2 regions of the Fictibacillus sp. KU28468 genome follow, and region 1 is predicted to be linked to the other one. Evidence: a T-box and tRNA genes for the amino acid it is inferred to sense, from the RefSeq annotation. Region 1 holds a T-box; the other holds one or more tRNA genes.
What was found. The T-box of region 1 lies ahead of tyrS (tyrosine--tRNA ligase). A T-box ahead of a tRNA ligase gene usually reads a tRNA of that ligase, here a tRNA-Tyr.

Region 1 (14,877 bases):
AAAAAGTAAGCGACCTAAGACGAATTGTGAGTTATTAGATCGTCCTCCGAGGACTAGGGATGATTTCATCATTATGCTGAAAACAAGAAACACGTTTTCAGCCCTGGGCACTGAAGCTAGACATTACTTCTATGTGAAAGAACGGCTCAGGAAAACTTCCGGGCCGTTCTTTTTTTTATCTTACGACCTGATTTTCTTTTTGATAAACACTCTGAAGAGCCTGCTCGAGATCTGCCCATATATCCTGCCAGGCTTCAAGCCCCACGGATAAGCGCAGCAGATTCTGTTTGATCCCCATCTTCTCCCGTTCCTGTTCAGGCACTACGGCATGTGTCATCGTCGCCGGATGCTGGATAAGCGTCTCAGCGTCCCCAAGACTTACAGCAATTTTGACAAGCTTTAATGCATTCATCATCTGCTGAGCTTCCGGCTTGCCTCCTTTTATCAAAAAGCTGATCATTCCGCCTGCCTTTTTCATCTGCCTCTTCCCTGCCTCATACTGAGCAAAGTCCGGATCTCCCGGAAAAAAGATAGACTCAATAGAGGGATGGCGTTTTAAAAGAACAGCAATCCTTTCGGCATTATCACAGTGGCGGTCCATTCTGACAGGCAGCGTTTTAATGCCCCTTAAAAGCAGCCATGCTTCAAAAGGGGACATGATCCCACCGATATCCTTCTGGGCGGTCATTGCAATCTGCTGCATCACGTCCTGCCTTCCAACTGCAACGCCTCCGATGACATCTCCATGGCCGCAAAGATACTTCGTCGCACTGTGCACGACAATGTCACAGCCCATTTTCAGAGGCTGCTGCAAATACGGAGAACAAAACGTGTTGTCCACAATGACTGGAATGTTCTTTTCTCTGGCAACTCTAGACACCATTTCTAAATCTACAAGTTTCATTGTCGGGTTGATCGGCGACTCGATGTAAATAAGTGAGGTGTTAGGCAAAATCGCAGCTTCTAAAGCGGCTTCATTCTCCATTAGAATAAGGGAGTGCCCGATCTGAAGATGATCTTCCATATATTGCAGAAGCCCGAAGGTACATCCATAGACCCCTTCCGAACAAAGGATATGGTCCCCTGTTTTCAACAGGCCGAGCAATACTGCTGATACTGCGGCCATACCGGATGCAAAAGCCAGACCCTTCTCCCCGCCTTCCAGTTCTGCCATTCGCTCCTCAAACATAACCACTGTCGGATTTTTCAGCCGGGAATAAACATATCCTGCTTCATTTCCAGCAAATCTCCGCTCGCCCGTTTCTGCATCCGGAAAAACAAAAGTCGAGGTCTGGTAGATCGGCGGAGACAGACTTCCTCCATGCTTGCTGTCCTCATACCCAGCGTGTATGGCATTGGTTTCAAAATACTTGGACTTCATAGATATGCACCCCTTTTTTTATTTGTAAGCGCTTTCTATAAACCTTCTCCCACAGAAACGCAATTCCTTCCACTTTGCCATTATTGTATTCAGCCATCACTGCCATGGCGCCTTTATATTAAGACTAGCCCTTGACTTGTTTCCCGAAAAAACATATACTAATCTTTGTGTAAAATAAAGCGGCACTGTGTTCGTCATTTGTTTTATTTTGTTACATGTTTGAAGAAGCATGGTATATCTCGTAGCTTCAAAGGCTGCTGAAGTGAAGGTATAGGCAAATAAAATATGCAGATGAAAAGAAAACAGTCACTGTTGTGTTTTACTAAAACAAAACAAGTGAAGGAGGAGTCATTCATGGCTCGATATACTGGCTCTACATGGAAGATTTCCCGTCGTTTAGGTATTTCCCTAAGCGGAACTGGAAAAGAATTAGCAAAGCGTCCTTACGCTCCAGGACAACATGGTCCTAACCAACGTAAAAAACTTTCTGAATACGGTTTACAATTACAAGAGAAGCAAAAGCTTCGTCATATGTATGGTGTAAACGAGCGTCAATTCCGCCGTATCTTCAATGATGCAGGCAAAATGACAGGAATTCATGGTGAAAACTTCATGATCCTTCTTGAGTCTCGTTTAGACAGCATCGTTTACCGTCTTGGTCTTGCTCGCACTCGCCGTGCAGCTCGTCAATTGGTAAACCATGGCCATGTTACTGTAAACGGAAAGCGCGTTGATATTCCATCTTTCCGCGTAGCACCTGGTTCAGTTATCGGTGTTCGTGAAAAGTCACAAAACCTTAGCGCTATTAAAGAAGCAATCGAAGTGAACAACTTTGTTCCTGACTTCTTGACTTTTGACGAAAACAAACTAGAAGGTACATTCACTCGCTTACCAGAGCGTTCTGAATTACCGGCTGAAATTTCAGAACAGCTTATCGTTGAGTACTACTCTCGTTAAGTTTAAGAAAACGCTCCGTTTTTACGGGGCGTTTTTTTTTATTATGTGGCGGGAGGTTCATTTATTCTCGAAATAGACCACTTTATTCTTAAAACAAACCAATTTATTCTCAAAACAGCACCTTTTATTCTCAAACACAATATCCCCGACACGTTTCGACTGATTTTGATACATTCTTTTTGTCGAATTGAATTGCACTTTCCCTCCACCAAAGTTTAATAAAAAAAGAACCGACCCCTGAGTCCGGGCCGGTTCTGCTTTAATATCTATTCTTAGTATCGGATCAAGAAATATTTCTTCTTCCCTCTTCTGATGACGACGAATCGATCATCAATACGAGAGCTTCTTCCCACCACTTTTTCAAGGTCCTGGCAACGTTCGCCATTGATTGAGATCGCTCCATTGGTTATATCCTCACGAGCTTGGCGTTTTGATGGAGAAATTTTACTTGCTACAAGCAGGTCGATCAGACCGATATCCTCTTTAGACTCCATTTCAAAGGAAGGCACGTCTTTAAAGCCTTGCTCAATTTCAGCTCCAGTCAATTCAGAAAGCTGTCCGCTGAACAGTGCCTGAGAGATTTTGATGGCTTGTTCCAATGACTGTTCTCCATGCACAAGAGCAGTCAATTCTTCTGCAAGCGCCTTTTGCGCGGCACGTTTTTCAGGGGCGCTCTGCACTTGTTCAATAAGTTCGTTGATCTCTTCATGACTCTTGAATGAGAAGTACTTCAAGAATTTAATCACATCACGGTCATCCGTGTTGATCCAGAATTGATAGAACTCGTAAGGAGTGGTTTTCTCCGGATCAAGCCAGATCGCTCCGCCTTCTGTTTTCCCGAATTTCGTTCCATCACTCTTCGTTACGAGCGGGATGGTTAATCCGAATGCTCTCTCTTCTTCTCCGGCTTTGCGGATCAATTCCAGACCAGCTGTGATGTTGCCCCATTGGTCGCTTCCGCCAAGTTGCATCCGGCACCCTTCCTGGCGGTACAATTGAAGGAAGTCATAAGACTGAAGGATCATGTACGTAAACTCTGTAAAAGAAATCCCAGCTTCCAAACGGGATTCTACGGAATCTTTTGCAAGCATATAGTTCAGCGGAAAGTATTTCCCTACATCACGCAAGAATGAAATAACGTCCATGCTGCCGATCCACTCATAGTTGTTGGCGATTTTCGCAGGATTATCCTGAGCGTTAAAGTCCAAAAACTTAGAAAGCTGCTGTTTAATTCGTTCGCTCCATTGTTGAACCACACCTGCCTCATTTAACGTCCGCTCTGCCTTCTTCCCGCTTGGGTCCCCAATCATTCCTGTCGCTCCTCCCACAAGAGGGATCGGCTGATGGCCTGCCTGCTGAAGGCGCCGCATCGTCATGATCACAAGCAAATGGCCCACATGCAGGCTGTCTGCTGTCGGGTCAAAACCGCAATAAAAAGGGGTTTTTCCGCTCTGCAGCTTTTCTTCCAAACCTTCCCGGTCAGTCACTTGATTGATGAGACCTCGAAATTCCAAGTCTTGTAAAATTGTCATTATAGTTGCTCCTTTCAGTTTCTGGATGAAGACAAATAAAAAACGCCCCTGTAATAAGGGACGTGATTACCGCGGTACCACCCTCGTTGAAGGAAACGTATTTCCTCCCACTCATATCCATTAACGGCTTTTCAACCGGTCTTTGCTACTTTCATTTCACAAAGAAAGCTCCAGGGTGTAATTCATAAACTGTCTATGTACTGGTTTGCAGCGGCCACCAGCTTTCTGTAACAGGGAGACGGTTACTACTAAATCCTATCTTCGCTTCTGTTTTATCCAATTGACATATATTCTTCATTTTTACCACAGGTTATACGCATTGTCAATTCCTCATCCACTGACAAAATTGTCTTAAGTCCCCCTTCAAACGACATGGGATATGATATAATTAGTCAGATAGGGGGGAATTTACAAATGTCTCATCTAGAGGAAATTAAGGAAAAATGGAGGCGCTTTATTGCGTATCTAAATGAGAAAAAAATTATACAGGCCGCAGATAAAACATACACATTCACCTGGAACTTATTCTTAATTATCGTGGTATTGTTCTTGCTTGGCGGCTGTTTGGCTGCTGGAGCAGGGGCTGGCTTTCTGGCCTCGCTTGTAAAAAACGAGCCAGTCAGAGCTTACAGCACCATGAAGAATGACATTTACAATTACGAAGAAACGAGTACGATGTATTTTGACAAAGATCAACTGATCGGCAAGCTGCGTGCTGACCTTGACCGCCAGGAGGTTCCTTTAAAGGAAATCTCACCATTCGTAAAAGATGCCGTTATTTCAACGGAGGATCAATATTTCTATGAGCATGACGGCATTGTTCCAAAGGCTATCCTCCGGGCAACGCTTCAGGAAGTAACAGGCTCCAATAACCGTTCGGGCGGGAGTACTCTTACTCAGCAGCTCATTAAAAACCAGATCTTAACGAACGAGGTTTCCTTCGACAGAAAAGCGAAAGAAATCCTGCTCGCACTCAGACTCGAGCACTTGTTTACAAAAGAGCAAATCCTTGAAGCATATTTAAACATCGTTCCATTCGGACGTAACTCATCCGGCAGAAACGTAGCCGGCATCCAGGCGGCCTCTCAGGGAGTTTTCGGTGTTGACGCTGACAAACTGAACTTGCCGCAGGCAGCTTTCCTTGCAGGCATGCCGCAAAACCCGTTTGTATATTCTCCATTTACACAACAAGGAGCAGTTAAAAAAGATATTACATATGGTACCAACCGCATGAAAACGGTTTTGAACCGCATGCTGACAAATGGAGCCATAACACCTGAACAATACGATAAAGCACTGAAATATAATGTGAGAAAACACTTTGTAACGAAGAAGGAATCTTCTTACGAAAAATATCCTTACTTAAGCATTGAAGTCGAGCGCCGTTCAGCAGATATCCTTGCAAGACTCGCCGCTAAAAAAGACGGCAAGAACTTTGACAAGCTTAAGCAGAACACAAAAGATGAATACCGTCAGAATGCTTTTGTACAGCTGCGCCAAAAAGGCCTGAAAATTCATACGAAAATCAATAAAAAGATCTATGAGGAAATGGAGAAAACAGCGAAGAACAAATATCTCTTCGGCTCTACTCACCTCGTCCGCGTGAAGAACGCCAAAGGAAAATGGATCTATGAAAAGCAGCCGCAGGAAGTAGGCTCCATACTGATTGAAAATAAAACAGGAGCTATCATCAGCTTTGTCGGAGGGCGTGATTACAACCGTGAACAGCTGAACCATGCAACTCAGGCATTAAGACAGAATGGTTCAACGATGAAGCCGCTGCTCGCATATGCTCCGGCCATTGAGGAAGGTAAAGTGCAGCCGGGTTACATCATTCCTGATACACCGCTGACCATTGGCAAATACGCACCAAACAACTATGATAACCGTTTTCATGGACTCCTTTCCGCAAGGACCGCACTTGCCAAGTCTTATAATATTCCTGCACTGCGCAGCTTCATGAGAGCGAATCGGGCCGATGCCTTCAATCGATTGGAGAAAATGGGATTCACAACAATTACTGATACAGACAGATCGGCTACATCTGTTGCCATCGGCGGGTTGACCCACGGAGTAACCGTAGAAGAGAATACGAACGCTTTCGCAACCTTTGCTAACCAAGGCAAGTTTGTGGATGCCTACCTTATTGAAAAAATTGAAGACAAACATGGAAAAGTTCTATATAAACATAAATCTAAGCCGGTGCCAGTATATTCTCCGCAAACCTCTTATCTTATCCTTGATATGATGAGGGATGTACTGAAGCCAGGCGGAACCGCAGCAAGCATTCCAGGCAGACTGAACTTTTATGCAGATTGGGCCGGAAAAACCGGTACCACATCCTCTGCCAAGGATTCTTGGTTTGTAGCGACAAATCCTAACGTAACGCTTGGTGTATGGCACGGATATGATAAACCTGAAGCACTTCCAACAGGACAACAGCATATTAGCCAGACCCTGTGGGCAGCTTTTGCCAATGATGCCTATAAATACGCGCCATCACTCATGGCCCCGAAGCATCGTTTCTCCATGCCTTCGGGAATCGTCAGGAAAGAAATTTGCGGAATCTCCGGAAAACTTCCGTCTGATCTCTGCCGGTCAGCAGGTCTTGTAACAACAGATCTATTCAATGTAAAATATGCTCCAGATTCAACAGATAACAGCATGGATACCGGGCTTTATGTTATTGCAAACGGAAAGAAATACAAAGCGTCCGAATCGACACCAAAAGAATTTACTCAAAAAGGCGTCCTCATTGACGATGCGCTGTTTGACGGAGTCGACTTGAAGAAAGTGACCGGAGAAGAAAATTCTGACCATCTTCTTCCTAAGACAAACCTTCCAGAGAACGGAAAAAACCCTGATACAGTCAGCGGACTGTCATCCAAAGGCGGGAAGCTATCCTGGTCTGCGTCAGGAGAAAGTGATGTAGTCGGCTACCGTGTCTATTATTCTGCTAGCGGAAACGGTCCGTTTAAGAAAATCGGCAGTCTAACATCAGATAAAACCTCTCTATCTGCCCCATCAGGCGTGCTGTATGTTACAGCAGTAGACGTCTCGGGCAAGGAATCGGCGCCATCTGAGAAGATTAAAAGCGGCAAAGAAAAAGCAGATCCAAAGAAACCAGACAAACCGGGAACGGATGACAAAAAAACGGATGATCCAACGGCAGGCAAAAAGCCGAAGGATCCTCCTCCCCAAAATGATGATAAAAAGAAACCAAAAAAGCCCGCGAATTAATTCGCGGGCTTTTTGCTTTAAATGATTAGTCTTCCATCGTGGATAAGTCGCCAGTCGGCAGATCCAATTCCCATGCCTTGAGTACACGGCGCATGATCTTGCCGCTTCTTGTCTTAGGCAGCTTGTCTCTGAACTCGATTTCTCTTGGAGCAGAGTGAGCGGCCAAACCAGATTTCACAAACGATCTGATTTCCTGAATCAATTCTTCGCTCGGAGAATAACCCTCACGGAGTGCGATGAATGCTTTAATGACTTCACCGCGAACCGGGTCTGGCTTCCCGATTACCCCCGCCTCGGCAACTGCAGGGTGTTCGACAAGCTTGCTTTCTACCTCAAAAGGCCCTACCCTTTCACCTGATGTCATAATGACATCATCAATACGGCCTTGGAACCAGAAGTAGCCGTCCTCATCCATATAGGCTGAGTCTCCAGACACATACCAGCCGCCAGGGGTAAAGTAAGATTCATATTTTTGCGGATTGTTCCAGATCGCTCTCATCATGGAAGGCCATCCTTTTTTAATCGCCAGGTTCCCCATTCGGTTAGGCGGCAGGATATTATCCTGATCATCGATGATAGCCGCTTCAATGCCCGGGAATGGTTTGCCCATTGAGCCCGGCTTAACTTCAACTGCCGGGAAATTGCTGATGAGCTGAGCTCCTGTTTCCGTCATCCACCAGTTATCATGGATGCGCAGGTTAAAGACCTTCATGCCCCAGCGGACTACTTCAGGATTCAGCGGCTCACCAACACTCAGGATGTGCCGGAGCGAAGAAAGATCAAAGCGTTTTACGACCTCATCCCCGGCTCCCATAAGCATACGGAATGCGGTTGGTGCACTGTACCAAACCGTTACGCCATACTTTGCGATCGTACCGTACCAATCTTCCGGGCTAAACCTGCCGCCCCGGACCACATTGGAGGCACCGTTCAGCCAAGGCCCGAAAATACCATAGGAGGTTCCTGTCACCCAGCCGGGATCGGCCGTGCACCAGTAAACATCCGATTCTTTAAGATCAAGTACCCATTTAGCGGTCTGATAATGCTGAATCATCGCATTATGAACATGGAGGACGCCTTTTGGTTTACCGGTTGAGCCTGATGTATAGTGAAGGATCAGCCCGTCTTCACGGTCTACCCATTCCAAATCGAGCTCCTTGTCCGCTTTTTCCATTCGGCTGAAATAATCGACATACGGCCCTTCTTCCTTCACGTCCTCACCAACGAGCACAACGTGTTTTAAATAAGGAAGTTCACTGACTGGCACGCGCTCCAAAAGCTGAGGAGTTGTGATCAGTACTTTAGCTTCGCTGTCTTCCAGACGGTCTCTGACTGCCCCTTCCATAAATGCTTCAAACAGCGGGCCGACGATGGCTCCCAGTTTGATTGCCCCGAGCAGTGAAAAATACAGCTCAGGAGAACGCGGCATAAAAATAAACACCCTGTCCCCTTTTTCAACATCAAGCTGGCGGAGCATATTGCCGGCCCGATTAGATTGTTCCTTCATCTCTTTAAATGTATACTTCTCGTCTCTTTTCTGATCTGAGAAATAAAGTGCTACTTTATTTTTTCTATCGCCTTCTGCATGTCTGTCAACCGCTTCATAGGCTAGATTGACTCGCCCCGTTTCATACCAGGAAAATTCTTTTTCTATGCTTTTCCAGTCAAATGCGTCATATGCTGCTTGATAGTCTTCAAGGTTAAAGTTACCCTTTACACTCGGAAGCGTTTCCACTTTCATTAGCCAATCTCCTCCTATGCCAAGATATTCAAAGCCATTATATCATAATCGTTCTAAATTTTTAAATTTATTAGAATTGTCACACCAAATAAGTTGAAAGCCCTTACAAATGGCCTTGTTTATGTATAATAGAATTGGATAACTTTCAAATTGGGTGGTGTATAAATGAACCATAAGAAAACATACAACTGCCTTGCCATTGATACACCTTTGGGCAAGGTCATTATCGAAGGGCCGATTTCGCCTGAACATCTGGCAGGCTACGAGTTTCATGCCGGCTTAAAGGCGTTCAGGCCACCGCACCAGCAGCGTGAAGCTCTCATTGAGATTGCAGGACTTGATGAAGGAAGAATCATAATCGCCAGAAATAAAGAGACAATTATCGGCTATGTGACCTATGTCTATCCTGATCCGATGGAAAGATGGTCACAAGGAAACATGGAGAACCTGCTTGAACTCGGTGCCATTGAAGTCATTGCGGATTACCGCAACTGTAAAATAGGGAAAAGCCTATTAAAAGTATCGATGATGGATGATGCGATGGAAGATTATATCATTATCACAACGGAATATTATTGGCATTGGGATCTGAAAGGAACCGGCTTGTCGGTTTGGGATTACAGGAAAGTGATGGAGAAAATGATGAATGCCGGAGGCCTGGAATATATGGCAACAGACGATCCGGAGATCAGCTCACACCCCGCAAACTGTTTAATGGTCAGGATCGGAAAGAGAATAACGATGAATTCTGTACAGCAATTCGATAAAATCCGTTTCCAGAACCGCTTTATGTATTGACCGGAGAAAGGAGAAATAAAGATGATTGTTCAGGACATGATGAATAAACAGGCTGTTACAGCCATGCCACAAACTACGATTAAGGAAGCTCTGCTTCTTTTAAAAACTCACCGCATCCGCCATTTGCCGATTGTTGATGAAGAAGGATTGCTTGTCGGCATTATTTCTGATCGTGATTTAAGAGACGCCAGCCCGTCCATCTTTGATGCTGCCGATCATCCTGAAGAATTTCAGCGGCCCGTTTCTGAGATAATGAAACGTGATGTGATCACTGCACATTCACTTGATTTTGCCGAAGACCTTCTTGGTGTTTTTTACGAGCATCAGATCGGCTGCATCCCCGTCCTTGAGAAGAAAAAACTGGTAGGGGTCATCACTGAACGGGACATGCTGTACACTCTCATACAGCTTACAGGTGCCCATCAGCCCAGCTCACACCTTGAGGTTAAGGTTGAAAATATCGCTGGCAAACTGGCTGATGTTGCTTCTCTGATCAAGAATTTTAAAATTAACATCAACAGTGTTCTCGTCTATCCGGACAAACAAGAAGAACACCAAAAGATTCTGGTGTTCCGGATCGGGACAATGAATCCATACCGCATCGCTTCTGAACTAAGGCAGAATGGTTATGACGTCATTTGGCCGCAGGAACCGGAAGTGGAAAGATGAAGAAACCGGTTTTTATCTATTCCGAGGACATGCTTCGTTATAAATTCAATGAAGATCATCCCTTTAACCAGCTGCGTGTCCAATTAACATATGAACTTCTGCGTTCTTCCGGTGCCTTGGAGGACAGCCAGATCGTAAAACCGAGGATGGCTACAGACGAAGAAATCAGCCTCATACATGACGAAGCATATATTGAGGCAGTAAAAAAAGCAGGCGAAGGAACATTGAACGCTGTTTCCGCTGAAAATTACGGCCTTGGAACAGAGGACACGCCCATTTTTCCCGGCATGCATGAAGCCAGTGCACTTATTGTCGGAGCTACCTTAACTGCTGCAGATATGGTCATGGACGGCAAAGCTTCTTATGGTTTCAACGCCAGCGGAGGCCTTCATCACGGATTCAGAGGGAAGGCCTCCGGTTTTTGCGTCTATAATGACTGCGCGGTGGCTATTGCATATTTAAAAAAGAAGTATGGCGTGAAAGTACTGTATGTGGATACTGATGCCCATCACGGTGACGGAGTCCAATGGGCGTTTTATGAGGATCCGGATGCCTGTACGCTATCCATTCATGAAACAGGCAGATACCTGTTTCCCGGAACCGGAAATGTGACAGAAAAAGGCCAGAGTGACGGATACGGCTACTCTTTCAATTTACCGGTAGACGCCTTTACGGAAGATGAGTCCTGGCTCAGCCTCTATGAAACCGCCCTGAATGAAGTAACCGCCTTCTTTAAGCCCGATGTGATCCTCACCCAGAACGGTGCTGACGCCCACTACCTTGACCCGCTGACACACCTGTCAGTTACGATGAACTCGTTCCACGCCATACCGAGGATCGCGAAAAAAGCAGCAGACCGGTACTGCGGTGGAAAATGGATTGCTACAGGAGGCGGCGGATATGACATCTGGCGTGTCGTGCCGCGGGCATGGTCGGAAATCTGGCTTGCCATGAACGATATCGACTTAAAAGGATCTTTGCCGATGGAGTGGGTGGAAAAGTGGCAAAAACAAGCACCTGTCACGCTTCCTCTTACTTGGGAGGATCCTGACAAGCTGTATAAACCGATTCCCCGCAAACAGGAGATCACAGAAAAAAATGCGCTGACCCTTTCAAAGGCACTTCACCATATTCGGGATTATACAAAAAACACCTGATGGAATCTCTCTATCAGGTGTTTCATTTTTTCTATTAAATTGTCTTTAGCATTTCTTCAACAATGGAGGATGATCGTTCGGCAGCAAGCTTAGTGAATTCTGTGAAATTTACCGTTGCTTCCCCGTTGGCTTTGTCTGAAATCGAACGAATGACCACAAACGGAACATCATTTAAAAAGGCAGTCTGCGCTACAGCTGAGCCTTCCATCTCAATACATGCGCCATCAAACTGCTGAAAATACTTTTCAACGGTCTCCCGGCTGGCAATGAATTGATCCCCGCTTAAAATTCTTCCTTTGCGGACATGAATATCCCGTATCTTTGCAGCTGCCTGTTCAGCAAGCTCAACAAGGCTCGGACAAGCTGTAAAATCAGATTCATAATCGAACATCGGTATCATTCCCTGTGGAAAATGCGGCCCAAGAGCCGAAGCATCCATATCATGCTGCAGTGCGCTGGTGGAGATGACAATATCCCCAATCTCAAGCTCAGGATGAAGAGCTCCTGCAACTCCTGTAAATAAAATATGAGTCACTTTAAAACGGTCGATCAAAACCTGTGTGGTAATCGCAGCATTCACTTTTCCCACACCTGATTTACAAAGGACCACTTCTTTAGTTCCATAGGTGCCTTCATAATATTTACCTTTGACATGAACGCTTTCCCCATAAATATCAAGGGCTTGTCTCATGTAATGAATTTCTTCATCCATGGCCCCAATTATGCCAATTCTCAATTCTTCTCCCACCTTTATCTTCTTGGCTTTGTTAAAAGGGCTGATTTGTGAAACAAATGAAGCGCCAGAAAAGCAGATGGGCAGAAGCTTGCTTTTTCCCTTCTGTTTTTCAGAGGCGCTTCAATCACACCAATTTTATTAATCGTTGTTCTTTGTTGTGTTGCGGAACTGAATACGGTGAGGAAGAACGACTGTGTTCTCTTCCACCTTTTCTTTGTTCATCAATTTTGTCAATAGGCGCATCGCAACTGCACCGATATCATACATCGGCTGTACGACGGTTGAAAGGGTTGGTCTGACCATGGTTGCAAGCCTTGTATTGTCAAAACCGATTACTTCAAGGTCCCCCGGTACAGTCAATCCTTTATCCTGTGCGCCGTGGATAACACCAAGTGCCATTTCATCTGTGCCGACAAAAATCGCTGTAGGCATGTTTCCACTCTCAAGGAATGTTTCAACTGCTTCAATACCGGAATCATACGTGTAATCACCGACAAAAATCTGCTTTTCGTCAACTGTTTTTCCTGCGTCCTCCATCGCTTTACGGAAACCCGTAAACTTATGGTAGCCATTGATCGGGTCTTCAAGTGGACCAGTGACCATAGCTACTGATTCATGGCCAGATTTCAGAAGATGCTCCACTGCATCATACACGGCTTGCTGATAGTCAATGTTAACGGATGGTATTTCCTTTTCCATATCAACCGTTGCAGCCATTACAACCGGCACAGGGGATTTTTTAAATTCTTCTACAAGCTCTTCTGTAATTTTACCGCCCATAAAAACGATTCCATCCACTTGCTTGCCAAGCAATGTATTGAGAAGGTGTATTTCTTTTTCTTTGTTTTGATCCGAATTACACAAAATAATATTGTATTTATACATCGTAGCAATGTCTTCAATTCCACGGGCAAGTTCAGCGAAAAAGATGCTTGCAATATCAGGGATGATCACACCTACTGTTGTTGTCTTCTTGCTCGCAAGTCCTCTTGCAACAGCATTAGGACGGTATCCTAGGCGTTCGATTGCTTCAAGCACCTTTTTTCTTGTAGATGGTTTTACATTCGGGTTTCCATTTACGACACGTGAAACAGTTGCCATAGAGACTCCTGCTTCACGGGCGACATCATAAATTGTTGTATTCAATTTGATAATCCTCCTTTAATTCCACAATCCAGACAGGTTATGTAATGTTATTGATATCATACAGTAAAGGACTGCAGTTAGGCAACGAAAAGCAGTGACAGCGCTGTAATCCAGCGGGGAAAAGTGAATATTTTACAAATTCTTTTGTATAGTTTTCTCCATTCCCCGTAAGTACATACAAAACAGCAAAAACCGGCTGAAATCAGCCGGTTAATTTTACTGTTATTTTGTTTCTTGGTTTGGGACAATTTTTCCGTCTTTAAAGAATCGGAGCAAGTCTCCATAAACCACTTTATCTGACAGATTCAGGTCTTTTTCAGCCTTTTCTTTTGCAGGCTTACATAGCTTATTAGCCACTTCTTTTCCATCTGTCTGATTGTAGCATTTTTCTTTTTCTCCGGAATAAACATAATCTTTCGAAATCGCACTTCCGTCCCTTTGAACGGTGAAATCATCACGTTCAGGAGAGAAAAGGTCAGAGCCGAACTGAATATCACCTTTTGTTTTTATACCGAGCAGATGCAGAATGGTCGGTTTCAAATCAACCTCTCCGCCGATCGTATGCATCGTTTTTCCTTTTTGGCCCGGAACATGAATGAACAATGGTGTTTTTTGAAGCTTAAGATGCTCATAAGGTGTAACTTCTTTTCCTAAAATCTTACTCATCGCTTTATTATGGTTTTCTGAAATACCATAATGGTCTCCGTACAAGATGACAACTGAGTTATCATAAAGCCCTGAAGCTTTCAGCTGCTGGAAGAACTGTTTTAATGCCTCATCCTGGTATCGAGCGGTAACAAAGTAATTATCCACTGTAGGATCTCCTGTGTTAGCCGGCTGGATCGACTTTTCCTGATCATTGTTCAAAATGAAAGGATGATGATTTGTCAATGTGATGAATTTACTGTAGAACGGCTGTTTGAGATTTTCAAGCATCGGCATGGATTGCTTGAAGAACTCCTTATCTTTTAAGCCATAGTTTACTGAGTTCTGGTCCGTAACATGGAAATAAGGCTTTGAATAAAACTTGTTGTAGCCTAACGTATCATACATAATATCGCGGTTCCAGAAGCTTTTATTGTTTGCATGGAAAACGACCGGATTGTAGCCCCTCTGTTTTACAATTTCAGGTGTTGCATGAAATTTGTTTTGAGCTTTTGTCGTATAAACGGCACCGCCTGGCAGCCCATATAACGAGTTATCAATCAAAAACTCTGCATCGGACGTTTTACCCTGTCCGGTATTATGATAAAAATTATCAAAGTAATAACTGCTTTTCGTTAAATCGTTCAAAAATGGCGTTACTTCCTGCCCATTTATTTTCTTGTTGATCAGGAAGTTCTGTGTTGATTCCATCGACACGAGGATTACGTTCTTTCCTTTCGCCGCACCAAACATTTTATCATCTGGTTTTTTATAATCGGAATCCACATAATTCTTAACGTCTGAAAGGTCGTTGCTGTCAGCTAACGCCCGCTGTGTTGACGATTTCGTGCTCATTACTGCGTCATATACATGAT
Region 2 (14,877 bases), 1.5 Mb from region 1:
CTGTATCACATGACATTATGTTCACCTCGATTTTGCAACCTTTTTATACACCTTTTTTAACGCTTCTCTTCCCCGATGTATCCGTGTTTTGACAGTCGGAACGGGCAAATCCATAACAGAGCTGATCTCTTCAAGCGATAGATCTTCGACATACTTTAGCAGGATCGCTGTCCTGTACTTTTCCGGAAGTTTCATGATTTCCTGCTGGAGATGATCCCGCTTCTCCTTTTCCTCCGCTTCCTCTTCCGGAAGTGGATCCGCTCCTGCCACCTGGCCGTAAAGCGTTGCTCCTTCCGTTCCTGGAATTTCAGCATCCATAGAGTAATCCGGTTTCTTTTTCCGCAGTTTATCAATACACAAGTTTGTGGCGATGCGATACAGCCACGTTGAAAACTTATAGCTTCCACTGTATTTATCAATGTTTACGTAAGCGCGGACAAATGCTTCCTGAGCAAGGTCCTCCGCCTCATGGCTGTCTCCGACCATTCTGTAGCACAGCCGGTATATTTTATCTTTGTAAATTTCAACAAGACCTTCAAAAGCCTCCTGGTTCCCTGCTTTCACTTGGGTAACCAGATTATTAATTAATGAATCCATTTCAATTTTCCACCACCAGTTGCGGTTCGTATTTTTCTACGTTTAGTATTCAAAAAAGTTTCATATTCCATAAAAAATTGAGCAATTTTTATTTTAGCATGAAAACAGACAGGGATAGAGAAATGTTTTGTACAAAATTTAGAAAATGAGTTTCAATTTGGGTAAATGAGGGAATAGTGGAATTAAAGATTTTTTTTAAGGAGCGTGCACACATGGACCGCAATATCCTGCTAAGAGAAATTGAAGTTTCACGGAAAAAAATGAATGAAATGTCTAAAATTATGCCTTTAATCGCTGAAGAAATTGTTGAAATCAGCCAACACATAGATGAGCTATTAAATGAATTCCAAAAAGCAAACGTAAAAAACAGCTACTCGTAATCGAGAGCTGTTTTTTTGATTTATAATTATAATAATTTTTCGCCAAATAGTGATCCCATTAGCGCCACAGCCACTGTCGCTGTCTTGTTTCTTTCGTCAAGAATTGGATTGACCTCTACAAATTCAGCTGAAGTAATAATCTGAGACTCGGCCAGCATTTCCATCGCCAAATGGCTTTCTCTGTAGCTGATTCCACCAAGAACCGGCGTCCCTACACCCGGTGCGTCAAGCGGATCCAATCCATCAAGGTCAAGGCTTAAATGAACACCGTCCGTTTTTTTAGAAAGGTATTCAATCGTTTCCTCCATTACCTTGGTCATGCCGATCCGATCAATTTCATGCATCGTGTATACTTTAATACCGCGTTCTTTGATTAATTCTTTTTCTCCTTCATCCAATGAACGGGCACCGATAATAACAATATTTTCAGGCTTAACTTTTTGCTCATATCCTCCAATACCAGTTAAGGATTCATGCCCGATTCCCAAACTTGCTGCAAGGGGCATACCATGAATGTTTCCGCTTGGTGAAGTATCAGCGGTATTTAAGTCTCCATGAGCATCATACCAGATGACGCCAAGATTTTCGTAGTGCTTGGCAATTCCTGCAAGAGAGCCAATCGCGATACTGTGGTCTCCTCCAAAGACAAGAGGAAACCGGTTTTCCTGAATGACATTAGAAACCGTGTCTGCCAGCTTTTCACTTGCAGTTGAAACTTCTTGAAGGTTCTTAAGATTGGTGTCTATTTTTTCTTCTATTGTCCCAGGCCGGGCAATCTCTATGTCCCCGAAATCCTGGACATTATAATTTATATCTTCTAAACGTTCCACAATTCCTGCATATCGAATGGCGCTTGGCCCCATGTCAACGCCGCGCCTTGTCTGCCCTAAATCCATCGGTACTCCGATGATCGTAATATCCTTCTTCATTCTGTACGGCCTCCCCTTATGCTGTGTTTCAAAAAATTCTATAAATTCATTGTAGCCTGTCTATTCGTGTTGGTTCAACTGGACAGAAATATGCATAGATATACCGATACGTAAGCGCTTTCGAGGAGGTTGATGGATAATTATTAGGACAAAAGCACCCTCCTCTTTATTGGATCAGGAATCCTTGAAGGTTTGAAAGACATAAAAAAGCCCTTAGACATTCGTCTAAGGACAGTACTTATTATGTATGGTGGAGCCTAGCGGGATCGAACCGCTGACCTCCTGCGTGCAAGGCAGGCGCTCTCCCAGCTGAGCTAAGGCCCCATAATGGAGCGGGTGATGAGAATCGAACTCACGACCAGAGCTTGGAAGGCTCTTGTTTTACCACTAAACTACACCCGCATATTATACTTTGTAACCATTGATATCATCTTTTATTCAGAAGTTCAAATGGTGAGCCATGAAGGACTCGAACCTTCGACCCTCTGATTAAAAGTCAGATGCTCTACCGACTGAGCTAATGGCTCGTGTTGTAACATAATCTGTCGGAAATAAAGATGGTGGAGGGGGACGGATTCGAACCGCCGAACCCAAAGGAGCGGATTTACAGTCCGCCGCGTTTAGCCACTTCGCTACCCCTCCACATAAAAAAAAGGCTTCAGACATTGCTTATAAAGAAATGGTGCCGGCTAGAGGACTTGAACCCCCAACCTACTGATTACAAGTCAGTTGCTCTACCAATTGAGCTAAACCGGCCTGCCGTTGGGATAAATAATGGTGGAGGATGACGGGTTCGAACCGCCGACCCCCTGCTTGTAAGGCAGGTGCTCTCCCAGCTGAGCTAATCCTCCGTATTAATGAATGTTATTTTCTTAACGAAAAAACTTGGTTATTTTTCTTAACGAAAAAAACTTGGTGACCCGTACGGGATTCGAACCCGTGTTACCGCCGTGAAAGGGCGGTGTCTTAACCGCTTGACCAACGGGCCGACTGGAGCTTCCAACCGGGCTCGAACCGGTGACCTCTTCCTTACCATGGAAGCACTCTACCTACTGAGCTATGGAAGCATGGCTCCACAGGTAGGACTCGAACCTACGACCGATCGGTTAACAGCCGATAGCTCTACCACTGAGCTACTGTGGAATAATAAAACCACATACGAGTATGTATGAAATGATAGCCTGGCAACGTCCTACTCTTACAGGGGGAAGCCCCCAACTACCATCGGCGCTGAAGAGCTTAACTTCCGTGTTCGGTATGGGAACGGGTGTGACCTCTTCGCTATCGCCACCAGACTGTCTTTCAAAGGATGTCCTATTTTCTCAAGGACAAGTTACATTTTACAATGTATTTGCTCTTTTGACAAGAGCTTTTTTAGAAAAATGAGGTATATTCCCTCAAAACTAGATAACTTCATCCAAACTTTCACTGATGCTAACGTCCAGCTCCATGTACCATATCCTCGAGGTCGTTTCAATCCCTCCTGCGAACACCAAAAACGTGTTCTCGTCAGGATCTCCAACGCTTGTCGGATTTAAACGGTTCATACCGCTTTTGTTAATAAGGATAAGCCCTCGACCGATTAGTATCTGTCAGCTCCACGTGTCACCACGCTTCCACACCAGACCTATCAACCTCATCATCTCTAAGGGGTCTTACTCACTTGACGTGATGGGAAATCTCATCTTGAGGGGGGCTTCATGCTTAGATGCTTTCAGCACTTATCCCGTCCACACGTAGCTACCCAGCTATGCCCCTGGCGGAACAACTGGTACACCAGCGGTGTGTCCATCCCGGTCCTCTCGTACTAAGGACAGCTCCTCTCAAATTTCCTGCGCCCGCGACGGATAGGGACCGAACTGTCTCACGACGTTCTGAACCCAGCTCGCGTACCGCTTTAATGGGCGAACAGCCCAACCCTTGGGACCTACTTCAGCCCCAGGATGCGATGAGCCGACATCGAGGTGCCAAACCTCCCCGTCGATGTGGACTCTTGGGGGAGATAAGCCTGTTATCCCCAGGGTAGCTTTTATCCGTTGAGCGATGGCCCTTCCATGCGGAACCACCGGATCACTAAGCCCGACTTTCGTCCCTGCTCGACTTGTAGGTCTCGCAGTCAAGCTCCCTTGTGCCTTTACACTCTGCGAATGATTTCCAACCATTCTGAGGGAACCTTTGGGCGCCTCCGTTACAATTTAGGAGGCGACCGCCCCAGTCAAACTGCCCACCTGACACTGTCTCCGAACCGGATCACGGTTCCAGGTTAGAATTTCAATACAGTCAGGGTAGTATCCCACCGACGCCTCCATCGAAGCTGGCGCTCCGACTTCCCAGGCTCCTACCTATCCTGTACAAACTGTACCAAAATCCAATATCAAGCTGCAGTAAAGCTCCATGGGGTCTTTCCGTCCTGTCGCGGGTAACCTGCATCTTCACAGGTACTATAATTTCACCGGGTCTCTCGTTGAGACAGTATCCAAGTCGTTACACCTTTCGTGCGGGTCGGAACTTACCCGACAAGGAATTTCGCTACCTTAGGACCGTTATAGTTACGGCCGCCGTTTACTGGGGCTTCAATTCAGAGCTTCTCCCGTAAGGGATAACCCCTCCTCTTAACCTTCCAGCACCGGGCAGGTGTCAGCCCCTATACTTCGCCTTGCGGCTTCGCAGAGACCTGTGTTTTTGCTAAACAGTCGCTTGGATCTATTCACTGCGGCTCTCTCGGGCGTTAACCCTATCAGAGCACCCCTTCTCCCGAAGTTACGGGGTCATTTTGCCGAGTTCCTTAACGAGAGTTCTCCCGATCATCTTAGGATTCTCTCCTCGCCTACCTGTGTCGGTTTGCGGTACGGGCACCTCTTTCCTCACTAGAGGCTTTTCTTGGCAGTGTAGGATCAGGGACTTCGGTACTGTAATTTCCCTCGCCGTCACAGCTCAGCCTTCACGATTGCGGGATTTGCCTCACAATCAGCCTAACTGCTTAGACGCGCATTTCCAATCGCGCGCTCTCCCTACCTTCCTGCGTCCCCCCGTCGTTCAAACGGAAAGGAGGTGGTACAGGAATTTCAACCTGTTGGCCATCGCCTACGCCTTTCGGCCTCGGCTTAGGTCCCGACTAACCCTGAGCGGACGAGCCTTCCTCAGGAAACCTTAGGCTTTCGATGGACAAGATTCTCACTTGTCTTTCGCTACTCATACCGGCATTCTCACTTCAAAGCGCTCCACCAGTCCTTCCGGTCTGACTTCACCGCACTTCGAACGCTCCCCTACCACTGTACCCTAAGGTACAATCCATAGCTTCGGTGATACGTTTAGCCCCGGTACATTTTCGGCGCAGAGTCACTCGACCAGTGAGCTATTACGCACTCTTTAAATGGTGGCTGCTTCTAAGCCAACATCCTGGTTGTCTGGGCAACTCCACATCCTTTCCCACTTAACGTATACTTTGGGACCTTAGCTGATGGTCTGGGCTGTTTCCCTCTTGACTACGGATCTTATCACTCGCAGTCTGACTCCCGCGGATAAGTCTCTGGCATTCGGAGTTTGACTGAATTCGGTAACCCTGTGGGGGCCCCTAGTCCAATCAGTGCTCTACCTCCAGGACTCTAGCCGCGAGGCTAGCCCTAAAGCTATTTCGGGGAGAACCAGCTATCTCCGTGTTCGATTGGCATTTCACCCCTACCCACACCTCATCCCCGCACTTTTCAACGTGCGTGGGTTCGGGCCTCCATTCAGTGTTACCTGAACTTCACCCTGGACATGGGTAGATCACACGGTTTCGGGTCTACGACAACGTACTATGGCGCCCTGTTCAGACTCGCTTTCGCTGCGGCTCCGCCTTATCAGCTTAACCTTGCACGTTATCGTAACTCGCCGGTTCATTCTACAAAAGGCACGCTGTCACCCGTTAATGGGCTCCAACTACTTGTAGGCACACGGTTTCAGGATCTCTTTCACTCCCCTTCCGGGGTGCTTTTCACCTTTCCCTCACGGTACTGGTTCACTATCGGTCACTAGGGAGTATTTAGCCTTGGGAGATGGTCCTCCCGGATTCCGACGGGGTTTCACGTGTCCCGCCGTACTCAGGATCCACTCAGGAGGGAACGAAGTTTCAACTACAGGGCTGTTACCTTCTTTGGCTGGCCTTTCCAGACCGCTTCATCTACCCCGTTCCTTTGTAACTCCATGTTGAGTGTCCTACAACCCCAGAGGGCAAGCCCTCTGGTTTGGGCTGATTCCGTTTCGCTCGCCGCTACTCAGGAAATCGCATTTGCTTTCTCTTCCTCCGGGTACTTAGATGTTTCAGTTCCCCGGGTCTGCCTTCTCATATCCTATGTATTCAGATATGGATACCATCCCATTACGGATGGTGGGTTCCCCCATTCGGAAATCCCCGGATCAATGCTTACTTACAGCTCCCCGAGGCATATCGGTGTTCGTCCCGTCCTTCTTCGGCTCCTAGTGCCAAGGCATCCACCGTGCGCCCTTTCTAGCTTAACCTTTAACCGAATCAGCTTTTCAGCTGAATCGTTTCACATGATCGTTAGATCATGGGTCTTGCATAATCAGCGCACAACTAATGAATTAGTTGGCTTTGTTTGGATGTTTCGTTATCTAGTTTTCAAGGAACATGGTCCGTGCGCGCAAAAAAAACGCGTCACATAACCTCTATTGTTTGAAAGAAACGATGTTCTTTCAAAACCAAACAAAAGCTCAGGTAAGTTCATGAGGCTACTAAGTGCACTCATGTCTCCATAGAAAGGAGGTGATCCAGCCGCACCTTCCGATACGGCTACCTTGTTACGACTTCACCCCAATCATCTGTCCCACCTTCGGCGGCTGGCTCCTAAAAGGTTACCCCACCGACTTCGGGTGTTACAAACTCTCGTGGTGTGACGGGCGGTGTGTACAAGGCCCGGGAACGTATTCACCGCGGCATGCTGATCCGCGATTACTAGCAATTCCGGCTTCATGTAGGCGAGTTGCAGCCTACAATCCGAACTGAGAGTGGCTTTTTGGGATTGGCTCGGCCTCGCGGCTTTGCAACCCTTTGTACCACCCATTGTAGCACGTGTGTAGCCCAGGTCATAAGGGGCATGATGATTTGACGTCATCCCCACCTTCCTCCGGTTTGTCACCGGCAGTCACCTTAGAGTGCCCAACTGAATGCTGGCAACTAAGGTCAAGGGTTGCGCTCGTTGCGGGACTTAACCCAACATCTCACGACACGAGCTGACGACAACCATGCACCACCTGTCACTCTGTCCCCCGAAGGGGAAAGTCCTATCTCTAGGATGGTCAGAGGATGTCAAGACCTGGTAAGGTTCTTCGCGTTGCTTCGAATTAAACCACATGCTCCACTGCTTGTGCGGGCCCCCGTCAATTCCTTTGAGTTTCAACCTTGCGGTCGTACTCCCCAGGCGGAGTGCTTAATGTGTTAACGTCAGCACTGAGGGTGGAACCCCCCAACACCTAGCACTCATCGTTTACGGCGTGGACTACCAGGGTATCTAATCCTGTTTGCTCCCCACGCTTTCGCGCCTCAGCGTCAGTTACAGGCCAAAAAGCCGCCTTCGCCACTGGTGTTCCTCCACATCTCTACGCATTTCACCGCTACACGTGGAATTCCACTTTTCTCTCCTGCACTCAAGTTCCCCAGTTTCCAATGACCCTCCACGGTTGAGCCGTGGGCTTTCACATCAGACTTAAAGAACCGCCTGCGCGCGCTTTACGCCCAATAATTCCGGATAACGCTTGCCACCTACGTATTACCGCGGCTGCTGGCACGTAGTTAGCCGTGGCTTTCTGGTCAGGTACCGTCAAGGTACCGGCAGTTACTCCGGTACTTGTTCTTCTCTGACAACAGAGCTTTACGACCCGAAGGCCTTCATCGCTCACGCGGCGTTGCTCGGTCAGACTTTCGTCCATTGCCGAAGATTCCCTACTGCTGCCTCCCGTAGGAGTCTGGGCCGTGTCTCAGTCCCAGTGTGGCCGATCACCCTCTCAGGTCGGCTACGCATCGTCGCCTTGGTGAGCCGTTACCTCACCAACTAGCTAATGCGCCGCGGGCCCATCTGTAAGCGTCAGCACAAGGCCGACTTTCAAAAAAGAAACAGGCGTTTCTCTTTATCATCCGGTATTAGCTTCGGTTTCCCGAAGTTATCCCCGTCTTACAGGCAGGTTACCCACGTGTTACTCACCCGTCCGCCGCTAACCTCAGAGAGCAAGCTCTCTTTGGTCCGCTCGACTTGCATGTATTAGGCACGCCGCCAGCGTTCATCCTGAGCCAGGATCAAACTCTCCAATAAAGTGTTTGATATAGCTCTTAAAGTTTAAAAATTGATGGGATTATAAAATCCCTGACTTACCTGGCTTTTGTTTGGTTTTCAAAGAACAAGTTTGTGTCACTCGTTTTGGCGACTTTTATACTTTAACATTTTTGCAACTATCATGTCAACGATTATTTTGTTGATATTTTGTTGCTCATCACCGTCTCAGCAGCGACAAGGAATACTATATCACGTATCGCTTTTTAGTGTCAACACTTTATTTGAAAAAAGTGTTTGAATCCTTTTATGCCATGTTATTGGCTCTGTTTTCTTCTGCAGAAACGCGCGCATTCTGCAGGTTCGGCAAGCCTGGCAAAGAGCTTAAAGAGAACCTGGTACCTTTCTTCGATTGCAGATTTTACTATCTTATCCAGACTGTCATCTTGCAGATCAAACAAAAGCTCTTCCATTTCTTTTTTTAGAAGATATTCGAATTCCTTTGCTTCCCTGCGATTCATCATTAAGCCTATCATTGCGCCACCATAGCTTCCTTTAGTGTTTGTTTTAAGCTATCGTTCCCGCCCCCTTGTTTTCTATGTATATAAATGGCCGTTTCCTGTCTGTGGTCTATCTTGTCCTCACTGGTCATATATATTTCCTTAGGCAGACAGCTCTGGCAAACGAAAAAGAAAAAGGATCAGCTAATATACAGGATTAGGGGGGACGGTATGAAATTTTTCATGGTGGTTAACGGTAAGAAAGTGAAGCAGTATATGGTCGTTGTGTTTGCTGCCTTCTTTGCCGCTTCACTTGCATTTATGGGACAAGAGCAATTATCTGTTTTTTCATCCAAAGATGGGCCCCGGGCAATCTATAAAGGTGAAGAAAAAGGGAACAAAGTCGCGCTGACGTTTGATATCAGCTGGGGAGACAAGAGAGCTATTCCTATCTTAAACGTACTGAAAAAACAAGGAATCAAAAATTGCACCTTCTTTGTTTCTGCCGCCTGGGCGGAAAGGCATCCTGAAATTATTGAACGAATCGTAAAAGATGGGCACGAAATTGCCAGCCTCGGTTATCAATATAAGAGCTATACGGATTGGGAAGTTCCCCGAATTCGAAGAGACATCTTAATCGCACAGGAAAAAATCAAAAAGGTTTCCGGAAAAACAACGACGCTCCTTCGTCCGCCGAATGGCAATTTTGATAAACGGGTCCTTGAAGTCTCAGAAGGTACTCACCATTCTGTTGTGCATTGGAGCATCGATACGAAAGACTGGAAAAATCCCGGAGTCGAAAAGATCGTGCAAAATGCGACTGGTCACGTGAAACCTGGAGATATCCTTCTCCTGCATGCTTCTGACTCAGTCAAGCAGACACATAAAGCCCTGCCAGAAATTATCAGCAAATTAAAATCGGAAGGTTATTCGTTTGTCAGCGTTGGTGAAATGATTGCCAACACTCAGGCACAAAGCCAGGAAGTCCATTAATTCTCACAAAAAAACTTCCGCCTAGACAGCGGAAGTTTTTGATTTTGTTCCTGTATTTTGATTGATGAGCCGGTGCAGCATTAAGATCTGATAAGTATTGCAGGCACCAAGAGCCGCAAATGCCATCCACATGGCACTTGGAGCGTTTGTTTTTAAAACTGGGACCCACTCCATCGTCGTAACGACGATGATGAAAAACAGCGTTGGGACAAATGCTCCCTTGTTGGTTTGCTTTTGTTTAAGATAAGCCACCGCAAACCCTATAATCAGCACGCCGATTGGAATTAAGCTGTAGGAAGCAAGGCTTTGTCCCGCTTTATGAAACGCGGTATACCGCAGATAAAATAAGTCAAAGAGAACAACAATAATAAGAACGATCTGGACACCATTCCAAAGGGATTGCGATTTAAATATTCCCAAACCGAATCGGTGAACCGTTAAGTACGCAAAAAAGCCCATTTGGCTGAACACACTGAACAATGCGCCAAAACCAACAAGACCGAGTATATAGATAAAAAACTCTTTCACACCTCCGCTTTGCGGAAATTGTGATATCAAACCTGCCACAATAGCGCAGCCAATTCCTAAGAGCAACGTAGTAATAAATAAAAAGACCCAGTTTCTTGACTTCACGTGATTGCCTCCAATCCAAATGTAACCGTTATCGATTGTACCAATCCTACCCCAAAAAAGCCATACTGTTTTCCTATATTTGTTCTGCATAAATCTTCTCAAAACACCCAACCTAAAGGTAAGACCTAATAGAAAGGAGAAGGAGCAGACGTGAAAAAAACGTGGATCCCATGTCTCTTCTGTTTTCTTCTTTTTGCCCTAAGCGCCTGTGCGCAAAATGAAGCACAAGGAAGCAGTTCCCAGAACATCGATTATGATGCAACCAAAAAGATGCTGGTGGATATATTAAAAACAGATGACGGCAAAAAGGCCATTAAAGATGTATTATCTGATGAAAAAATGAAGGAACAGCTATTGCTTGATCAGGCATTAATTAAACAGACGATCGAGAAAGAACTGTTATCTCCCAAAGGCGAACAATTTTGGAAACAAGCCTTTAAGGATCCTAAATTTGCTGCGGCTTATGCAAAAAGCATGAAGCCAGAACACGAAAAGTTAATGAAAGGTCTAATGAAAGACCCTTCTTATCAGCAACAGATCATGAACATTATGAAAGATCCCAAGATGGGACAAGAACTATTGGACCTTGCCAATTCCCCTCAATACCGAAAAGAAGTAAAGAAAGTCATGATGGAAACCTTCGACAGCCCGATTGTGCGTGCTCAATTAGCTGAGATGCTGCAAAAAGCTGCACACGACGAAATTGATCAGGCCACCTCCAAAAAAGGACAACAGGGCGGTCAGCAGCAGAATCAGCAAGGCGGAGGCGGAGGCGGCGGCCAATAACCATTAAAAAACCTCGTACTGGATTTCAGTACGAGGTTTTGTTTTATTTAACCTGATCGATTACCTTTTGTGCGATGTCTTCATAAGCTCTTCCAAGACGATGATCTGCAGCATAGATACTTGGTGCAAAGTCATCTTCGTTAATATCAGGCTGGCCGAGTGGAAGCTGGCCAAGCATTGGGATTCCGAGTTCTTCTGAAAGGCGCTCTCCACCGCCTTTACCGAATACATATTCTTTTTCTCCAGTCAGCTGGCTCTCAAAAAAGGACATATTTTCAATAACACCGATGATCTCATGATCGGTTTTTAATGCCATTGTTCCCGCTCTTGCCGCAACGAAAGCTGCTGTTGCATGCGGAGTGGTAACAATGATTTCTTTGCATTTAGGCAGCATCTTATGAACATCCAGGGCCACATCTCCGGTTCCCGGCGGCAGATCCAGCAAAACGTAGTCAAGTTCTCCCCATTCTACTTCACTAAAGAAATTCATCAGCATCTTGCCGAGCATTGGTCCGCGCCAGATAACAGGTGCATTGTCCTCTACGAAAAAGGCCATGGAAATGACTTTTACACCGAAACGTTCAACCGGCTGTATGGTTTCACCCACTACTTTCGGCCGTTCTGTGATGCCCATCATATCCGGAACACTGAACCCATAAATGTCCGCATCGATCAATCCTACTTTTTTGCCGAGACGGGCAAGAGCAACGGCAAGGTTAACGGATACGGTGGATTTTCCGACTCCGCCTTTACCGCTGGCAATCGCGATAAATTCTGTCTTACTTTCAGGGGCAAGCAAAGGCGGTACACCAGGTGCCGCCTTTTGGGTTCCCTGAGCGGGTTTGCGTTCTTCAAACCTCAGGCCGACTGATTCGAATCCAGCACCTTTTAGAATATTAACGATTTCCTGCTGAAGCATCATCTGTTCAGGTGTTCCCGTTTGAGGCAAAGCTACTTTTAAGCTTACGTAGCTTTCCTTTACTTTTATTTCTTGAATCGCCCCTGATTCTGTCAGGCTTTTATGTAAAAAAGGGTCTTGAATATGAGATAAAAGTTCAATTACTTTCTCTTCTGTCATGGTAAAGACACTTCCTTTGCATGTATTCGATTTCATATTCAGTATAGCACAAATGGCTTTAAACGTTGACTCATAAGCTAAAAGGTGCAAGCCGAAGGGCTCGCACCTTAATCAGGTATCTTTTCTTTTGTATAATAACGAAGGATGCCTTGGTAAACTGATGCCGAAACCTTATGCTGATAGGACTTGGTTTTAAGCAGCTCCCGCTCGTTCGGATTGGACAAGAAGCCAACCTCGACCAATGTTGCCGGCAGTTTGCTCGTCCGCATCAAATAGATGCCATCAATGGATTTGGCAATCCGGTTGGTATTCTGAAGGTTGCGTTTAAGTTCATTTTGAATAAATTTAGAGGCCGCTTCCCCTTTTTTGTCTGCGGGATTAAAAAATACTTGTGCGCCTCTCCATCGGCTGGAGGGCAAAGCATTTAGATGAATGCTCACATATAAGTCCCCGTTGGATCCATTGATGATTTCTTTTCGTTTTCGTAAATCTTCCCATTTCCGGGCCCGAATTCTTTCTGTATCTTTGTTCCCTAAATCTTTATCTCTTTCCCTTGTCATAATGACGAGAGCTCCGGCCTCCTGCAAATAATCCCTCAGTTTTAACGATATGTCCAAAGAGATATCCTTTTCCAGTACACCGTCACTGCCGACTGCCCCGCCATCCATTCCGCCGTGGCCTGGATCCAGCACGATTACCTTACCTGATAGCGGCAGGTTCCACGATTTCCAAGACCGGTTTTCCGTAAACTGGTACGTTAAGATAAATAGCAGAAGTGTAAAACCTAAGGCAAAGGCAACTTGCTTTACCCGCTTCTTCATTTTTGCCCCCTAATAAACAGTCATATATGTCTATATATATGGGACAAGACGATGAATATAACTTAATGAAGCTTCATTCTGTATCTTTTCTCTCCGTTCCAGTATCCTTCGAGCCACCAATGCTGGATATACACTTCACAGCACATATATAGAGATTCCATCATCTGTTCTGTTCCCCAGCACCAGAACTGCCAATATTCAAAGAGGCTGTCCGTCAATTCCTTTTCAGCCTGTTGGCTGCGTTTCTTAATGCCATCCAGCGATTCCCCGTGATACGCAAACCGGCTGTACGCGGCCCCAAGCAAGTAGGCATCAATCGCCAGATCAATGCAGGCGTCTTCAATGTCCTGCTGATACAGCAAAGAATATTGAAAGAAGGGCTGATACAGGCTTTGGAATTCCTTTTTGATCTTTCCTAGGGAAAGATCTCTTAGCACTTTTCTTTCGTACTCCGCTTTTTTCGTACGCTGCTTCTCCCTAAATGTTGTAATTACAATCGCCATCATTTTTCCTCTTCCCGCGCAGATGCGCCAATCACATATCTATATAATTAATGGGTTCACCCTTAACTACATCTTTTGCAAAAGAGTAAAGCATCATCCTGCGTAAATGATGGGAAAAAAGAGATGCTGAAACGACTGTTTAGCGTTGAAGCTGGACGGATCAAAAGCTTAAACGCTTGTTTAACCGTTATTCCTTATCAATTGGAGCCTCCAGCTTGTCTTTATAACAGTCAATATACAGGTTGCCGTTCGTTCCTTTTACTGCATAGTAAACCTCTGACAGGGTGAGGTTTTTCTTGTTTAACTCCTCCTGCAGCCAGGCTTCCGATAAATTATTCTGCATAAGGTTTTGCGTCAGAACTTGTTTTTCCATAATAAGCTCCACAGGAAACTTCGCGTCATTCTTTTGGGAGGCAATACCCATGTCTTGTCGCGTAAGCATCCTGAATGGCGGCTTTTTTTGAACAGAGATGCCTCCGTTTGTTTCCAGGATAGCATATTGGACCTCATTGATATCAAATACCCCCTTCTCTCTAAGAAGCTGGTTCAGGTTATCAATCGTAAATTTTGCTTTCCCCATGTTTTTCTCCAGAATGGTTCCGTCTTCAATCAGTACTGTCGGTTCTCCCGATATCCACCTGCGCGCCTTTCTGCTTTTTACCGTCCAAAACAGAATGAGGATGGAGGTAACAAAGAAGGTAATCATGGCGAGTACTGTATGCCATGTCTCGATATTAAGATTAAATGCCAGGTTAGCGGTGATCGATCCAAGAGTGGCAGCAGCTATAAAATGATTCAGTGTCAGATACGACAAGGTTTGCTTTCCAAGCAGCCGGGCAATTGCTATAAACAAAACAAAAGCAAGCAAGGTCCTTAAAAAGATTTCCATTAACTCCGACATCATGTCCCTCCTTCAGAAAACTCGATCTTTTATAGCTATTGTTTACGAGTAGCGAAAGGAACATGAGCTCAAAGTGAGGATTAAGTGCCTGAACAACAAAAAAGACCCCCAACCAAAATGGTTGAGAGCCTTTGAAACGTTGAGAATTAACGTTTTGAGAACTGTGGTGCACGACGAGCGCCTTTAAGACCGTATTTCTTACGTTCTTTCATACGAGCGTCACGAGTCAAGAATCCAGCAGACTTAAGGTTGCCGCGGAATTCTGGATCTGCTTGTAGAAGAGCGCGAGAGATACCATGACGGATTGCTCCTGCTTGTCCTGTATATCCTCCACCTTGAACAGTTACAAGAACGTCGTAGTTACCTTCTGTAGCTGTTTCGTTAAGGGGCTGTCTTACGATAAGTTTTAATGTTTCTAAACCGAAATATTCGTCAATGCTGCGACCGTTGATTACGATACGGCCATCACCAGGAACTAAACGTACGCGAG

Region 2: it encodes a tRNA-Tyr, which carries the amino acid that the T-box ahead of tyrS (tyrosine--tRNA ligase) is inferred to sense. The anticodon was not compared.

Annotation. Positions count from the first base shown of each region.
Region 1 is NZ_CP110666.1:1,425,104-1,439,980, reverse strand. It holds gene megL (methionine gamma-lyase) at 176-1,387, opposite strand; gene rpsD (30S ribosomal protein S4) at 1,736-2,338, shown strand; gene tyrS (tyrosine--tRNA ligase) at 2,611-3,870, opposite strand; T-box leader at 3,924-4,141, opposite strand; gene OKX00_RS07385 (transglycosylase domain-containing protein) at 4,285-7,110, shown strand; gene acsA (acetate--CoA ligase) at 7,136-8,851, opposite strand; gene OKX00_RS07375 (GNAT family N-acetyltransferase) at 9,017-9,649, shown strand; gene OKX00_RS07370 (acetoin utilization AcuB family protein) at 9,671-10,318, shown strand; gene OKX00_RS07365 (acetoin utilization protein AcuC) at 10,315-11,475, shown strand; gene OKX00_RS07360 (5'-methylthioadenosine/adenosylhomocysteine nucleosidase) at 11,510-12,211, opposite strand; gene ccpA (catabolite control protein A) at 12,350-13,357, opposite strand; gene OKX00_RS07350 (LTA synthase family protein) at 13,580-14,877, opposite strand, start outside.
Region 2 is NZ_CP110666.1:4,267,515-4,282,391, forward strand. It holds gene OKX00_RS22585 (anti-sigma factor family protein) at 1-16, opposite strand, end outside; gene sigW (RNA polymerase sigma factor SigW) at 22-597, opposite strand; gene OKX00_RS22595 (aspartyl-phosphate phosphatase Spo0E family protein) at 810-977, shown strand; gene rocF (arginase) at 1,004-1,906, opposite strand; tRNA gene OKX00_RS22605 (tRNA-Ala) at 2,155-2,230, opposite strand; tRNA gene OKX00_RS22610 (tRNA-Gly) at 2,235-2,308, opposite strand; tRNA gene OKX00_RS22615 (tRNA-Lys) at 2,358-2,433, opposite strand; tRNA gene OKX00_RS22620 (tRNA-Tyr) at 2,465-2,548, opposite strand; tRNA gene OKX00_RS22625 (tRNA-Thr) at 2,587-2,662, opposite strand; tRNA gene OKX00_RS22630 (tRNA-Val) at 2,682-2,757, opposite strand; tRNA gene OKX00_RS22635 (tRNA-Glu) at 2,820-2,894, opposite strand; tRNA gene OKX00_RS22640 (tRNA-Thr) at 2,898-2,973, opposite strand; tRNA gene OKX00_RS22645 (tRNA-Asn) at 2,975-3,049, opposite strand; rRNA gene rrf (5S ribosomal RNA) at 3,086-3,201, opposite strand; rRNA gene OKX00_RS22655 (23S ribosomal RNA) at 3,469-6,406, opposite strand; rRNA gene OKX00_RS22660 (16S ribosomal RNA) at 6,665-8,214, opposite strand; gene OKX00_RS22665 (hypothetical protein) at 8,490-8,708, opposite strand; gene pdaB (polysaccharide deacetylase family sporulation protein PdaB) at 8,904-9,665, shown strand; gene OKX00_RS22675 (KinB-signaling pathway activation protein) at 9,687-10,298, opposite strand; gene gerD (spore germination lipoprotein GerD) at 10,449-11,084, shown strand; gene OKX00_RS22685 (Mrp/NBP35 family ATP-binding protein) at 11,128-12,162, opposite strand; gene cwlD (N-acetylmuramoyl-L-alanine amidase CwlD) at 12,270-12,983, opposite strand; gene OKX00_RS22695 (DUF2521 family protein) at 13,046-13,489, opposite strand; gene OKX00_RS22700 (DUF421 domain-containing protein) at 13,674-14,387, opposite strand; gene rpsI (30S ribosomal protein S9) at 14,534-14,877, opposite strand, start outside.